Nitratidesulfovibrio vulgaris str. Hildenborough: one gene and its partner. The protein of the gene in region 1 interacts with the protein of each later gene in a pairwise test. Links are inferred from orthologs where the notes say so. Each region holds a gene or a part of one and is shown on either strand. Other genes may lie near its edges. The genes, in order: hflK and ftsH.

Region 1 (7,009 bases):
CGTCATCCAGCAGATGCCGCACGGCCTTGTCCACGTCCTTGTCCTTGGCGGACTGGTCGTAGGCATAGCCGCCGCTGTCGAGATGCGAATGCCTGAACCCCAGGGCCTGTGAGACGAAATACACCTCGCCCGTGGCATAGCCTGCCATCTCCTGACCGAGGACACAGGCGAAGTCGGCACCGCCGTAGATGTCTGCGGCATACAGCACCCCCTTGCCCAACGCCTGCCAGAATTCGGAGGTTCCGTTGGCAAGGTGGTGCAGCGCGGCGACGAACGTGGCCACGTTGCCGAAGTGCACCGGGCCCAGCGTCTCCTTCTCGGTGACGACACCCTTTTCGAACGCCTCCGCCACCCATGCCAGTGCGACACCGGCGCTCATGCAGTCAAGGCCGAGTTTCTCCGTCTCATCGAGCAGGGCAAGCACGTCGGAGGCGTTGGTCAGGCCCAGCATGGAACCCTGCGCGAAGATGGGTTCGTAGTCGTATGACACCTGCTTGTAGAGGAACTCGTGGTCGCGGGCGAACTGCTGTCGCAGCAGCCCGATGTGGATGCACCCCACCGGACAGCCCGCGCAGGCGGTCTGCCGCAGCAGAAGCTGTTCCGCGAACCGTTCGCCAGAGATGCCGTCGATGGCGGGGTCTGTCGTGGCTTGCAGGTTGCGCCACGGCAACGCCTTCAGTTCATTGAGCACCAGCAGGTTCTCGGCAGTGCCGAGGTCGTGGTACTTCTGCATCATGTCGGTACCGGTGACCGACTGGTACACTTCCTTGTAGAGTTTCGGATAGTCGCGCCCTTCAGGCAGTTCGATGCCCGAGTCGCCCGTCACGACCAGCGCCTTGAGATTCTTGCCGCCCATGACGGCACCTGCGCCCAGTCGTCCGAAATGCCGGAACGAGTCGACGTTGGCGCACGCGAAGGTGACACCACGCTCGCCCGCAGGCCCGATGCGCACCGTGCTACGATGCCCTGACGACTCCTTGCCATAGCGACGCAGATACTTCCCGGAAGTGAACACGTCCTGTCCGCGCAGGTAGTGGACATCGTGGATTTCGAGACGACGCGACCCCACGACAAGACATGAGAGCGTTCGCGCCCGTCCGGTGATCATCAGCGCGTCATATCCCGCGAAGCGCAGCGACAGGGCAAGACGTCCCCCCGCGTGACTCTCGGCCCATTCTCCCGTGTACGGCGAACGGAAGCCGCACACGACCTTGCTCATGAGGGGAAAGAACCCCGAAAGCGGTCCGATGGCGAAGATGAGCGGCTGCCGCGGGTCGAAAGCCGGAGATTCCGGCAACCCGTAGGCGTCATACAGTGCAGCGGCAAGCCCGCTGCCGCCGAGATGGTGCGGGCGTCCCTCGAAAAGCAGCACACGCGAGGCACCCGACTCAAGGTCCACATGCAGCACGCGCGAGGCGGTTCCTTCAATCGGCATGCCCCACCTCCGAAGCGTCATTCACCAGCCCTGCCTTTCGCGGCAGGGCCTTGTCGTCACCCGTCTCCCTTCCCGCTTCGTCCGATGCGGCATCGGCCACGGGCTGGTCGACCAGTTCGATACATTCATGGGGGCAGAAGGCCACACAACGCCCGCAGTGGATGCACACGTAGGGCAGGCCGGTCTCACCGTCCATGTGCACGGCATCCACCGGGCAGGCTTCGGCGCAACGCCCGCAACGGATGCACAGCGACCTGTCGACCTTCACGCCGCCACCCTTGCGTTGCGCGTAGGCACCGGTCGGGCAGGCCTGCGCACAGGGTGCGGGGTCGCAGGCAAGACACAGGCGCGCCTCGAACCCTGTCGAAAGCCCGCCTGCCGACGTGATGCGGATTCCGGCCGTCACCCACGACAGACGCTTGTGCACAAGCCGCGCACAGGCGAGGGAACAGGCATGGCAGCCGATACAGCGCTCCATCCGGTTCGCCTTGAGAATCTTCATGTCACAGTCTCCTTGTCCTGACCGCACTCATCCGGTCGGACACGATACCACACCCGATGCTATGAAAGTTCCGCGACCCAGCGTCGCAACGGTTCTTCGACGAAGGCGCGAATCTCGGCCAGACGTTCCGGCGTCTGCGCCTCGAAACGCAACACGAGCACCGGCTGGGTGTTGGAGGCACGCACAAGGCCCCATCCATCGGGAAAGATCACACGCGCACCGTCGATGTCGTTGATGGTGCATCGCTCACGGAAATAGGCCTGTGCCCTCCGCACGACTTCGAACTTGGCGTGCTCCGGACAGGGCAGGTGCAATTCACGGGTCGCGTGGCTTGGCGGCCAGCCGGGCAGGTCGGTCAGGGGCACGTCACTGGCTGCGAGCAGTTCCACGAGACGGGCAGCCCCGTAGATGGCGTCGTCGAAGCCGAACCATCTGTCGCCGAAGAACATGTGCCCCGAAAGCTCACCCGCCAGCGGTGCGCCGACTTCGAGCATACGCGCCTTGACCACGGAGTGCCCTGTGATCCACATCATGGGCTTGCCGCCGTGCGCCTCGATGTCGTCGAAAAGGCGATGCGAACATTTGACGTCGGCGATGACCGTCTCGCCCGGTCTACGGGCCAGCATCTCGCGCGCATAGAGCGAAAGCAGTTCGTCACCGTTCAGCAGCCGCCCCATCCCGTCTACGGCACCAAGCCTGTCGGCATCGCCGTCGAGACCGATGCCGAGGTCTGCGCGTTCGACCTGCACGCGTTCCATGAGCGCGGTCATGTTGGCCTCGACCACGGGGTCGGGGTGATGGTTGGGGAAGTCGCCATCGGGTTCGCAGAATTGCGCCACGACCTCCACACCCAGCCTGCGCAGCACTTCAACGCAAAGCTCGCCGCCAGCACCGTTGCCTCCGTCGACAACGACCTTCAGCTTGCGCGCGGGGTGCACATCAGAGGTGATGGCTTCGATGTAGGAGGGCACGATGTCATGGGAACACCCGATGCCGTGCCCCGAAGCGAACTCGCCACGCTCGAAGACCTCCCATATGCGGCGAATCTCCTCGCCGTGGATGGTCGACTCACCGGCGACGACCTTGAACCCGTTGTATTCCGATGGATTGTGGCTTGCCGTGATCATGACCCCGGCCTTGCGCCCGAGGTGTTTCACGGCGAAATACAATACCGGGGTGGGCACCATGCCCACGCTGGTCACATCCACCCCCGTCGACAGCAGGCCGCGCACGAGTGCGTCGTGGTAGGCTGGCGAACTGTGGCGGCAATCGAACCCCACAACGGCAGCCCCGTGACCGTGCGAGACAAAGTAGGTTCCGCAGGCCCTCCCGAGTCTCTCGACCCATTCCGGGTCGAAATCGGTGTCGACAATCCCTCTGATATCGTAGGCCCTGAACACATGGGCCGATAACGCCTTCATGATGGCTCATCCTCCATAAAGCAGTCCGCGCCGAGGTCTTGCCTTGACCTGATGCAACAACTGCCCTATTTTTTCAGTATTATGAACTGGGATTGGGACAAACTGCAAGAAAAACGGCAGCGGCAGACGGGCGGCTGGGGTGGCGGCGACCAAGGCGATACGCCTCCGCCCTCCGGGCCGGACTTCGAGAAGCTTGGCGATTCGTTCCGCCGCTTCCGCGAATTCCCGTTTCCTACCGGCAAACTTGCCGCAGCGGCTGTGGCCGTCCTGTGGCTTCTTTCCGGTGTCTACATCATCAACCCCGACGAAGCAGGGGTGGTGCTCCGGTTCGGACAGTACGACCGTACTGTCGGCCCCGGCCCGCACTACCACCTGCCCTTCCCTGTTGAACGGGTCTACAAGCCCAAGGTGACGCAGGTGCAACGGGTGGAGATAGGATTCCGCTCGCCGACGCAGGGCGCCACCTTCCAGCAGGGACAGGGACGCGTCTTCCCCGAAGAGGCCGCCATGCTGACCGGTGACGAGAACATCGTCAACGTGCAGTTCAGCGTGCAGTATCAGATCAAGGACCCTGTGGAGTACCTCTTCAACGTCACCGACCAGGCGGCCGTAGTCCGCAATGCCGCGGAGGCGGCCATGCGCGAGATCATCGGCAACAGCCTCATCGACGCGGCACTCACTGACGGCAAGCTTCGTATCCAGAACGAAACGACGACGCTGCTTCAGGAGATTCTCGACCGATACAAGGTTGGCATCCGCGTGCTCGCAGTTCAGATGCAGGACGTGCACCCGCCCAAGGAGGTCATCGACGCCTTCAAGGATGTCGCCTCCGCCCGCGAGGACAAGAGCCGCATCGTCAACGAGGCCGAAGCCTACCGCAACGAACTCCTGCCCCGCACCCGTGGCGCGGCGGCTGAACTCGTCAACCAGGCCGAAGGCTACCGAGAGACCCGCACCCGACAGGCCGAAGGCGAGGCCCAACGCTTCATCGCCGTGCTCAAGGAATACAACGCGGCCAAGGACGTGACGCGCAAGCGCCTGTACTTCGAGACCATGCAGGAGATTCTCTCGCGCAACGGCGTCGAGCGCATCATCCTGCCTCGCGAGACCGCAGGCCGTGTCCTGCCCTATCTGCCGCTGGACAGACTCACACCCGCGCCACAGACCGGTACGAAGGGAGGCAACTAGCATGAGCCGCAAGAGCCTCACCCTCCTCATTGCCGTGCTGGCCGTGTTCATCATCGGCGGGCAGAGTTTCTACACCGTGCACCAGACGCAGAAGGCCATCGTACTGCAACTTGGTGAACCTGTCGGACAAGTTTCCGGGCCGGGGTTGCACTTCAAGCTGCCCTTCATACAGAACGTGATCTTCTTCGATGCACGGATGCTCGATTATGACGCCCGCTCCGCCGAGGCCCTCACCAGCGACAAGAAGGCCATCGTACTCGACAACTACGCACGCTGGCGCATCACCGACCCGCTGACCTTCTACCGCACCGTACGGACCATTCCCGGTGCCCAGACCCGCCTTGACGACATGGTCTACTCGCAGCTGCGTGTCCATGTGGGACGGCATACCCTCACCGAAGTGGTCGCCTCCAAGCGTGCAGAGATCATGACCGAAGTGACACGTCGCACCTCTGAACTCATGTCCGAATACGGCATGGAGGTCATCGACGTGCGCATCAAGCGAACCGACCTGCCCGCCGAGAACCAGCGCGCCATCTTCGGACGCATGCGCGCCGAACGCGAACGGCAAGCCAAGCAATATCGCTCGGAAGGACAGGAAGAGTCGACCAAGATCCGCTCCTTGGCCGACCGTGAGCGGGCCGTACTGCTGGCGGAAGCCAACCAGAAGGCCGAGATCATCCGTGGTGAGGGTGACGCCGTGGCGACGCGCACCTTCGCGAACGCCTACGGTCAGGCACCCGAGTTCTTCGAGTTCATGCGCGGGCTTGAGACGCTGCGCAACTCGCTGAAAGAGGGTACGCGGTTCGTGCTCACCCCCGATGACCCGCTGCTCAAGCCGATTCGCCCCTGATTGTGTCGCATGACATGTTACAGATGAGCGAGACAGACATGTAACATGTGTGACACTATCGGCTTCCGATTGTGACACATCGGGCCACCATACGTGCCACTTCGCTGGAGATTCCACGAAGACACGTTGGTGGCCCGATTTTTGCTCGCCATAGTACGCCATACGCAAGACCTTTAGCTCCATGCAACCGGAGCGCGGAGCGTACTCTTCTTCAACAATAGTGTTGCACTCGTCTATAATGGTAGCTAGGATACCCTACAGACGAGAGCACTCAGATCAGAGGCGATGCCCAGGCCCCAGGCCCGGCTTCGCCGCCCGGAGAAAAGCATTGTCTACGTTCGATGAAGTCTTTGAGCGCATCAAGCTCGCCACGAACACCAGAACGCAGGTCGAGCTGGCGGAAGTCCTCGACATTCGCCAGTCGAGCATATCAGACGCCAAACGACGCAACTCCGTCCCCTCCGACTGGTACATGAAACTGTTCGAGAAGTTCGGGCTGAATCCTGACTGGCTCAAGAAGGGCTCCGGCCCCATGTACCTGCGTACCGACCAGGGGTATGAACCGCTCGACGCCCCCGTCGCCGGACTCGTGCTTGAAGACCCCGCGCGTTACGGCGACCCTGATGCCAAGAGCAGTGTCGCCACTGTGTTCGCCATGGGCTGCGCTGTCGACGAGAACGGTGTTTCGCAACCGCTCACGGCCATCGCCAAACTTGCCGTACCCCAGTCGTTTGCCGCCCCCGGAACGCAGATAGTGCGTGTGGATGCAGGCGCCATGGAACCCGTCATCGGCAAGGGTGCTTTCGTCGGCATAGACACCACCCAGAAGAACATCGTCTCGGGCGAACTCTATGGCGTCTTCATGCCCTTCGAGGGTGTCGCCATCAAGCGGGTGTTCCTCGATGCTGCCAATGCCCGGTTCATCCTCCGGACAGAGAATCCCACCCACCCCGAGCAGTATCTGCCCATCGACCAGCACGCCGACCGTATCTTCGGGCGTATCGTGTGGGTGCTCCAGCGCATCTGACCTTTTCGCTCCAAGACAGCAGTTTCGGGCGGCCCGCAAGGGTCGCCCGTTTTTTTCGTACCCGGGCTGGCAACACCGGCGGCACCACAGAGGCAATCGCCCCTTCACCGCCAGCCCTCACGTGGAATCCGGGCCGTTCCTGCCTTTTCCGGGCCTTGGCGCGCCTTGCATGTGAAGCCTTTTCGGGGCATACACGAAGAAACCCGGAACCGGAGATACATGCCGAATCTTCGTATCATCGTCGTCGACGACGAACAGATCGTCGCACTTGATCTACGGCGCACGCTCGAAGGTCTTGGGTACATAGTGCCTGCCGTCGAGACGGATGCAGACGGAGCCATCGATGCGGCGAAGCGTCTCAGGCCGGACCTCGTTCTGATGGACATCCGCCTGCGGCGCGGTGACGGCGTAGACGCCGCCCATGTCATCACCAACCAGTTCGACATTCCTGTCGTCTTTCTCACCGCCTTCTCCGACGAAGCGACCCTCTCAAGGGCCATGAAAGCCGGGCCGTTCGGCTTTCTTGTCAAGCCCTTTGCCGAACGCGAACTCTACTCCACCATCGAGGTCGCCCTGCTCAAGC
Region 2 (7,139 bases), 610 kb from region 1 along the record:
CTTCAGTGAGCGACGACGGCGGAGCGACCTCCGTCCCGGCTGGAAGGGTGGTGTGCTTGCCGAGTCTGCCCATGTCACCCTTCATCGTGGACACCAGCGGGCTGAACGCCTTCTGCATGTCGATGAGGGTCGCAAGCTGGGCGTTCTCGGCCTCGGTGCGAGATGTCTGGTTCATCAGCGGCATGATGACGAGAAGTGTCAGCGCTGCGATGGCGACCAGGGCCAGCACCGGGATGCGGTAGGGTGAAGAGCGGAACTGTTGCAGGGTCATGACGCTCACACCAGTTTGAGGGTGGCTACGAACTGGAGCGTTTCAGCCCCGAGGCCGCTTTCGGCCCCCTTCTTCTCGACGGTGACAGACAGGACGAGAGGCGAACGCTCAAGGCGGTAGAGAAAATCGGCAAGAGCCGCCTCTCGCTGTAGTATGTCGCCGCTTACGGTTCCGGTGACGATGGCCATGGCGGAACCCTGTACCTTCTCGTCCGCCTGCGCTGGCTTCTTGCCGCTGGTGGCGGGTTGTGGTTCGACCCGCGTAAGACGCACCCCCGAAAGGCGCACGGCCTCGGGGGTGACGCTGGAGAGTTCAGAGACGAAGGCGACGCCGACCTGATGCTCACTAAGGGCACGCACGGCCTTGCGTAACGACTGGACCTGCACGGAGGCGAGCATCATCTTCTGTTCGTCCATGGTCTCGCCGAACGCTGCCAGCTTCTGGCGCAGCTCTTGCTGTCTGTGCTTCGCCGCCGCAAGTTGTGTGCCCGTGTAGGAGGCGAACACCGCCGTCAGCGCAACGGCGACGGCACTGCCTATGGCGATGTGGCGGCACAGACGCAGGCGTTTGTCTTCCTGACGGCGTTCGCGGAAGGTGTGCACACAGTTCTGCGTGCGTCCTTCATGCGAGAGCGAGAGGCCTATCGCCCACACCGTCTCGCGATGTTCGGCGGGCAGCTTGGCGAGGTCGAGTTCCGCTCCCGGCGTCATGGCACCGCGCAACGAGTGCAGGCTTGCGCAGGGGAGTCCCAGATATTGCGAAAACTGCTCGAGAAGCGGGCGGAGGCAGCCACCGGGGGTGGCCACGAAGAGCTTCGAAATCTGAGGGTAGCCGAGAGTGTTGGTGAAATGCCCCATGGTGCGTTCAAGCTGACGCAGCAGACGGTCGATGGCAGGGGCGATGCGCTCGTGAAGCGCGTCGATACTGTGGGTGAGCGGGGTGGCGACGGCGCACTGCATGTCACCCATGGACTCTTCGAGCAGACGTTCGCGGACTTGCGCCTCGCCGGGGATGTTGGCGGGCACGTCCTGCCCTGCCGGGGGCATATCCGCGAAGACCGGGGTCGGCATGTACGATTCGACGACGGCGCGGATGATGCTCGCAAAGCCTGTCTTGACGACGCGGCTTACCATCACCGAAGTGCCGGAGTAGATGTCGATGCGCGTCCAGTCTTCATCCATATGCACAACGGCGTATTGCTCGCATCCGGCAGAGACCCAGCCTGAACTGAACAGGTTCTGCATGGCGGCTGCGCGCGTGGTGACGCCCTTGAGGGCGAAGCCCGTTCGCTGGATGATATTGCGCATGTCGTGCAGGGCGGCGCGTCCGGCGATGGTGGCAGACACTGGAAACTTGGGCACACCCTGTTCGATGAGTTCGTCTCCGATGACGCAATCGAACACCGACTGGCGTTCATCGAAGTCGTGTTCTTTCTTCGCTGTCCAGTAGGCGACTTCATCACGCTCTTTGGGGGGAACCTTGGCGATGCGAAAGTGCCACTGTTCTGCCTGTTCGTCAGGCAAGGCCGTCCAGATGTCTATGTCTGGCATGGTGCCGCAGAACTCTGAAATCTGCTTGCGGAGGAATACGGCGAAGGTATCGTCCCCGGGGCGCATCCCCGCCGGGATGGGGGTGACCTGTACCCCTTGCAGTACGGGAGGAGTGGCACTGCCAAGACGTGTCTCGGCAAGGAACAGGGTCTGGTTGCGCCATGCAACGCCAATCGTACGTCTGTCACGGCCGTTGGTGCCAAAGAGCGAAAACAGTCCGCCAGCGGGGCTGCTCTGCGGGCGTGCCGCAGCAGGACCGGCCCTGCCGTTGCGTATGATGTCGACAAGGCGCCCGGTCGCGGTTGCATCGGCTTTGAGACCCATCATCCACCATCCAGATAGTTCGTGTATCAGCGCGGGTGCGGGGGAGAGCACTTCTGCGGTTCAAGCAGACGGATTACGTCGCGTTGGCGGAACCTGATGCATGGGCAAGGTGGATGCCGCCGCCGTGCATGGCGTTGGCAAAGACACTCCACAGCACAAGAGGTCCGTAATCTGTAGCTTGGTTGCGTGTGAGGTCTTACATAAAACCCTTGCGCAAAGTCCCCCCCTGCGCTTTTGTCGGGCTTCTATGGCCTGCGGTTGAGCTATATGCCGTAGTTTTATGAGAATGCAAGAGTATTATAACTTTTTATGATGGCTGCTATTTCTGCAGGTTCATGCATGAAAATGAAGCGACACTTCATTTGTATACTGTGAAACTGTTGATTTGGCGAAGACGTGGCTGGGGCCATGTGACCACAACGACTCTGCCACGTCGCTGTGGGATTGCGGCTAGTGGTGGGGCTGCCGTTTGAACGAGTCAAGATGTGAAGAGATGTGAAAGTCGTTAAAAAACGTTGTGTTATTGCGGTGAAGGCCCTTTCGCCGGGGGCATTCACATCACACACCGTGACTGATGGCTGAATGCGGATATGAAAAAAGCCCGTTGCCGGGCTTGGTATGCTATTGGCGGAAGCGTATAGGAGTCGAACCTACCGTAGACCTCTCGACCTACCACCGGTTTTGAAGACCGGGCCTATCACCGGATAGAAAACGCTTCCAGAAAAAGGACATGTACCTCAAAGAGGGCATTATTTCAAGCGGGAAGCGCTTCTGTGTGCGGATGCCATTCCTTGCCGGAGGATTCGTGAGCGTGGACAGATGATGTCTCTTCGCAGTGCGTCGGGTGAGAATGTTGCAAAAAAGGCGTGACAGGGGGGGCGCACAGTTGCTGGGCCGGTTGCTGATGGTTGGGTGGCAGATGGTTGCAGAAGCGGGCGATGTCGCCGGTGGGGTGCGCTGAAGGGTTTTTCAGGCGTCCCATCTGTGGTGCGCAGGCATAAAAAGGCTTTTCCTGCACGAGAACATTGTCAAACCGTGACAGGCGACTTAGTATCTACCGACACCCGCAGGGTGCTCACAAAGAACACAAGCCATCCGGAGGCACGCATTGAACCAGTTTTCGCGGAACCTGGTGCTCTGGGCGACCATATCGCTGTTGATGGTCGTTCTGTTCAACCTGTTCAATCAACCACAGGGCACGCAGCAGAGGGTCACCTATAGCGAGTTCCTGCAAAGGGTCGAGAAGGGCGAGGTCGTCGAGGTCACCATCCAGGGGCAGAAGCTCTCTGGCAAGACCACCGAAGGCAAACCCTTCCAGACATTTGCGCCCGAAGATCCCTCGCTGGTAAGCCGCCTCCTCGACAAGAAGATCGAAGTCAAGGCAGAACCGCAGGAAGAGGCCGCGTGGTACATGACGCTGCTCGTTTCGTGGTTCCCCATGCTTCTTCTTATTGGTGTGTGGATTTTCTTCATGCGTCAGATGCAGGGCGGCGGTGGCAAGGCCATGTCGTTCGGGCGTTCTCGTGCGCGCATGATCACGCAGGAGTCGGCACGCGTCACTTTCGAGGACGTTGCCGGTGTCGATGAGGCAAAAGAGGAACTCAGCGAGGTCGTCGAGTTCCTGTCCAACCCACGCAAGTTCACCCGCCTCGGCGGGCGCATCCCCAAGGGTGTGCTGCTTGTCGGTCCTCCCGGTACGGGCAAGACGCTGCTGGCGCGGGCTGTTGCCGGTGAGGCAGGGGTGCCCTTCTTCTCCATCTCCGGTTCGGACTTCGTGGAGATGTTCGTGGGCGTGGGCGCCTCGCGCGTGCGCGACCTGTTCATGCAGGGCAAGAAGAACGCGCCGTGCCTCATCTTCATCGATGAAATCGACGCAGTCGGTCGTCAGCGTGGTGCTGGCCTTGGCGGCGGCCATGACGAACGTGAGCAGACTCTCAACCAGCTGCTGGTGGAGATGGACGGCTTCGAATCCAACGAGGGCGTCATACTCATCGCAGCCACCAACCGCCCCGACGTCCTCGACCCGGCGTTGCTGCGCCCCGGTCGTTTCGACAGGCAGGTGGTCGTGCCCACACCGGACGTGCGCGGTCGCAAGCGCATCCTTGAAGTGCACGGCAGGCGCACCCCGCTGTCCAGCGGGGTCAACCTCGAGATCATCGCCAAGGGCACCCCGGGCTTTTCCGGTGCCGACCTTGAGAACCTCGTCAACGAAGCCGCGTTGCAGGCTGCAAAGCTCAACAAGGACGTCGTGGACATGGGGGATTTCGAGTACGCCAAGGACAAGGTCCTGATGGGCAAAGAGCGTCGCAGCCTCATCCTGAGCGATGAAGAGAAGCGCATCACGGCCTACCATGAAGCCGGTCACGCCCTTGCTGCCAAGCTCATTCCCGGTTCAGACCCCATCCACAAGGTCACCATCATCCCCCGCGGCAGGGCTCTTGGCGTTACCATGCAGTTGCCGGAAGGCGACAGGCACGGCTATTCGCGCAACTACCTGCTGGGGAACCTCGTGGTACTGCTTGGCGGACGTGTCGCGGAGGAGATCATCTTCTCAGACGTGACCACAGGTGCAGGCAACGATATCGATCGGGCCACCAAGATGGCTCGCAAGATGGTCTGCGAATGGGGCATGAGCGAGGCCATCGGCCCGCTGGCCATCGGTGAACAGGGTGAAGAGGTGTTCATCGGGCGTGAATGGGCCCACTCGCGCAATTTCAGCGAGGAGACGGCACGTCTGGTCGACGCCGAGGTCAAGCGCATCATCGAAGAGGCTCGCCAGCGTTGCCACACCCTGCTTGAAGAGAACCTGACTGCCCTGCACGACATCGCCAATGCCTTGCTGGAACGCGAGACCATCAGTGGTGATGACATCGACATCCTCATGCGTGGCGAGAAGCTGCCTCCCGAAAGGGGAAACGGCGGGGCCCCGGCAAACTCCGGGACGACACCGCCAGCAGGGAACGCCACGGACGGGGCAAAGGCCGCGCAGTCGCCGCAGGCTTCGGAAGACGCCGCTACCCCGGCCGAGGAGTTCACCCTCGAAGCTGAAGAACCCGAAAAGAGGGACGACCGCGCATGAGCGCAGACGGACTCTGGATATTGAAGGGGGGCAGGGAGTTTCGCCCTGCCCCTTTTTGCGTTTATGGCATCGTCAACGTCACTCCCGATTCGTTCTACGACGGGGGGCAGCACGAGACGACCGAGGCCGCAGTCCAACATGGTCGAAGACTTGTTGACGATGGGGCGCACATCCTGGACATCGGGGCCGAGTCGTCTCGACCCTACGCCGCCCCGGTCTCACTTGAGGAAGAACTCGCGCGTGTCCTGCCCGTTGTCGACGGTCTGAAAGGTCTGCGTGACGTTGCGGGCCTGCCCGTACCCCTTTCGGTAGACACGTACAAGGCGGCAACCGCCGTGGCAGTCCTCGACGCGGGGGCGGACATCATCAACGATATTTCCGCCTGTGCCTTCGACCCTGCCCTGCGTGACGTGGTGGCACAGTACCGCCCCGGCTACGTCCTGATGCACAGTCTGGGCAAGCCCGGCACGATGCAGGATGCCCCCACGTATGCCGATGTCGTTGATGACATCCTCGCCTTCTTCGAACGGGAGATGGCAGCCCTCACCGCTGCTGGCTTGCCGGAGGGGCATATTGTGCTCGACCCCGGTATCGGCTTCGGCAAGACGATGGAGCATAATTTCGACATCCTGCGTCACATCGAGCGCTTTTCGACCCTGGGGCGGCCCGTATTCATGGGACTTTCGAACAAGTCGCTCTTCGGTGCGCTGCTTGGTCTGGCCCCGCATGAGCGAGGCACTGCGACGCAGGTGGCCACAGCCCTTCTCGCCGGGCGCGGAGTGCGGTATCACCGCGTTCATGACGTTGTCGCCACGGTGCACACCTTGCGCCTTGTGGCTGCCATGGGCGCCGTCTAGGAGTATTCATGCTGCTGTTCGATACCGTCACCGTGGGCTGGCGCGACTTGCTCGATATGGCACTCGTGGCTGTCCTCTTCTATCGTGTCATCCTGCTGGTGAAGGACACCCGTGCCGTTTCAGCCATCTATGGTCTGCTACTGCTGGTCGTCGTCTACTTCGTCTCGCGGGAACTCGGCCTCTACACGCTCGGCTGGCTGCTTGAGAACTTCCTCGGGTCGTTGTTCCTCGTCATCATCGTGCTCTTCCAGAGAGACATCCGGCAGGCACTCACGGACATGGGGGCTCGAAGTTTCCGGCGGCGACGCTCCACAGAAGACGAGCATCTCAATGAAATCATCGGGGCGGCACTGTATCTTGCACAGCGGCGTATCGGAGCGCTCATCGTCATCGAACGCAATGTGGCGCTCGGCGACATGCTCGAACGCGGCGTGAAGTTGGGGGCACAGGTCTCGCGCGAGTTGCTCATCACCATCTTTTTTCCGAAGACCCCGCTTCATGACGGGGCAGTTATCATTCGCGGACGGGAGATAGCCGCTGCCGCCTGCATACTTCCGCTGGCCGCCGTCACCGAACGGCAGGACTTCGGCACGCGCCACCGCGCTGCGCTGGGCATCACCGAAGAGAGTGACGCGGTTGCCGTCGTCGTCTCGGAAGAACGGGGGGCCATCACGGTTGCCGTGGGTGGCAAGCTGACGACCAGTCTCGATGCGACGCGGCTCAAGCGCGTGCTACGCAACATACTGGAGAAGTAGGATGCGCTCCAACTGGCTGTATATGCTCATGGCCTGTGTCATGTCGGTGACGATGTGGTACATGGTTACCGGACAAGAGCGTGTCGAAACGCTCATCGAAGTGCGCGTCGAATTCAAGGGGATGCCTGCGGGATTGATCGTGCGCGACGGTCTCGTCAAGAAAGTCTCCGTGCGTCTGCGTGGCCCCAAGGGACTCATGCGGTCCATCAATGAGGCGAGTCTCACCTACGCCGTAGACCTTTCCACACTGAAGAAGGGAACGTCCATCGTACCGGTCGTAGTCGAGAAACTGCCCATCACGCG

Evidence for each region.
Region 2: the proteins of hflK (region 1) and ftsH interact in binary tests that used the Escherichia coli proteins (3 or more experiments, as listed by UniProt). The link is inferred for Nitratidesulfovibrio vulgaris str. Hildenborough from one-to-one orthologs.

The regions. Positions count from the first base shown.
Region 1 is NC_002937.3:755,669-762,677, reverse strand. Bases 2,715-5,492 are described here. They hold hflK (FtsH protease activity modulator HflK), read left to right. Parts: upstream 2,715-3,439; coding sequence 3,440-4,546; downstream 4,547-5,492. Other genes in these bases: hflC (protease modulator HflC), read left to right, coding at 4,548-5,399; DVU_RS03250 (phosphomannomutase/phosphoglucomutase), read right to left, coding at 2,715-3,358. Also shown: DVU_RS03260 (aldehyde ferredoxin oxidoreductase N-terminal domain-containing protein), read right to left, coding at 1-1,435; DVU_RS03255 (4Fe-4S binding protein), read right to left, coding at 1,425-1,937; more of DVU_RS03250, read right to left, coding at 1,997-2,714; DVU_RS03235 (LexA family transcriptional regulator), read left to right, coding at 5,728-6,426; DVU_RS03230 (response regulator), read left to right, coding at 6,646-7,009.
Region 2 is NC_002937.3:1,366,733-1,373,871, forward strand. What follows is about bases 2,831-5,738. They hold ftsH (ATP-dependent zinc metalloprotease FtsH), read left to right. Parts: upstream 2,831-3,253; coding sequence 3,254-5,224; downstream 5,225-5,738. Other genes in these bases: folP (dihydropteroate synthase), read left to right, coding at 5,221-5,738. Also shown: DVU_RS06010 (hypothetical protein), read right to left, coding at 1-271; DVU_RS06015 (type IV pilus biogenesis protein PilM), read right to left, coding at 277-2,148; more of folP, read left to right, coding at 5,739-6,081; diadenylate cyclase CdaA, read left to right, coding at 6,090-6,836; DVU_RS06040 (CdaR family protein), read left to right, coding at 6,838-7,139. UniProt on the Escherichia coli protein: Acts as a processive, ATP-dependent zinc metallopeptidase for both cytoplasmic and membrane proteins. Plays a role in the quality control of integral membrane proteins.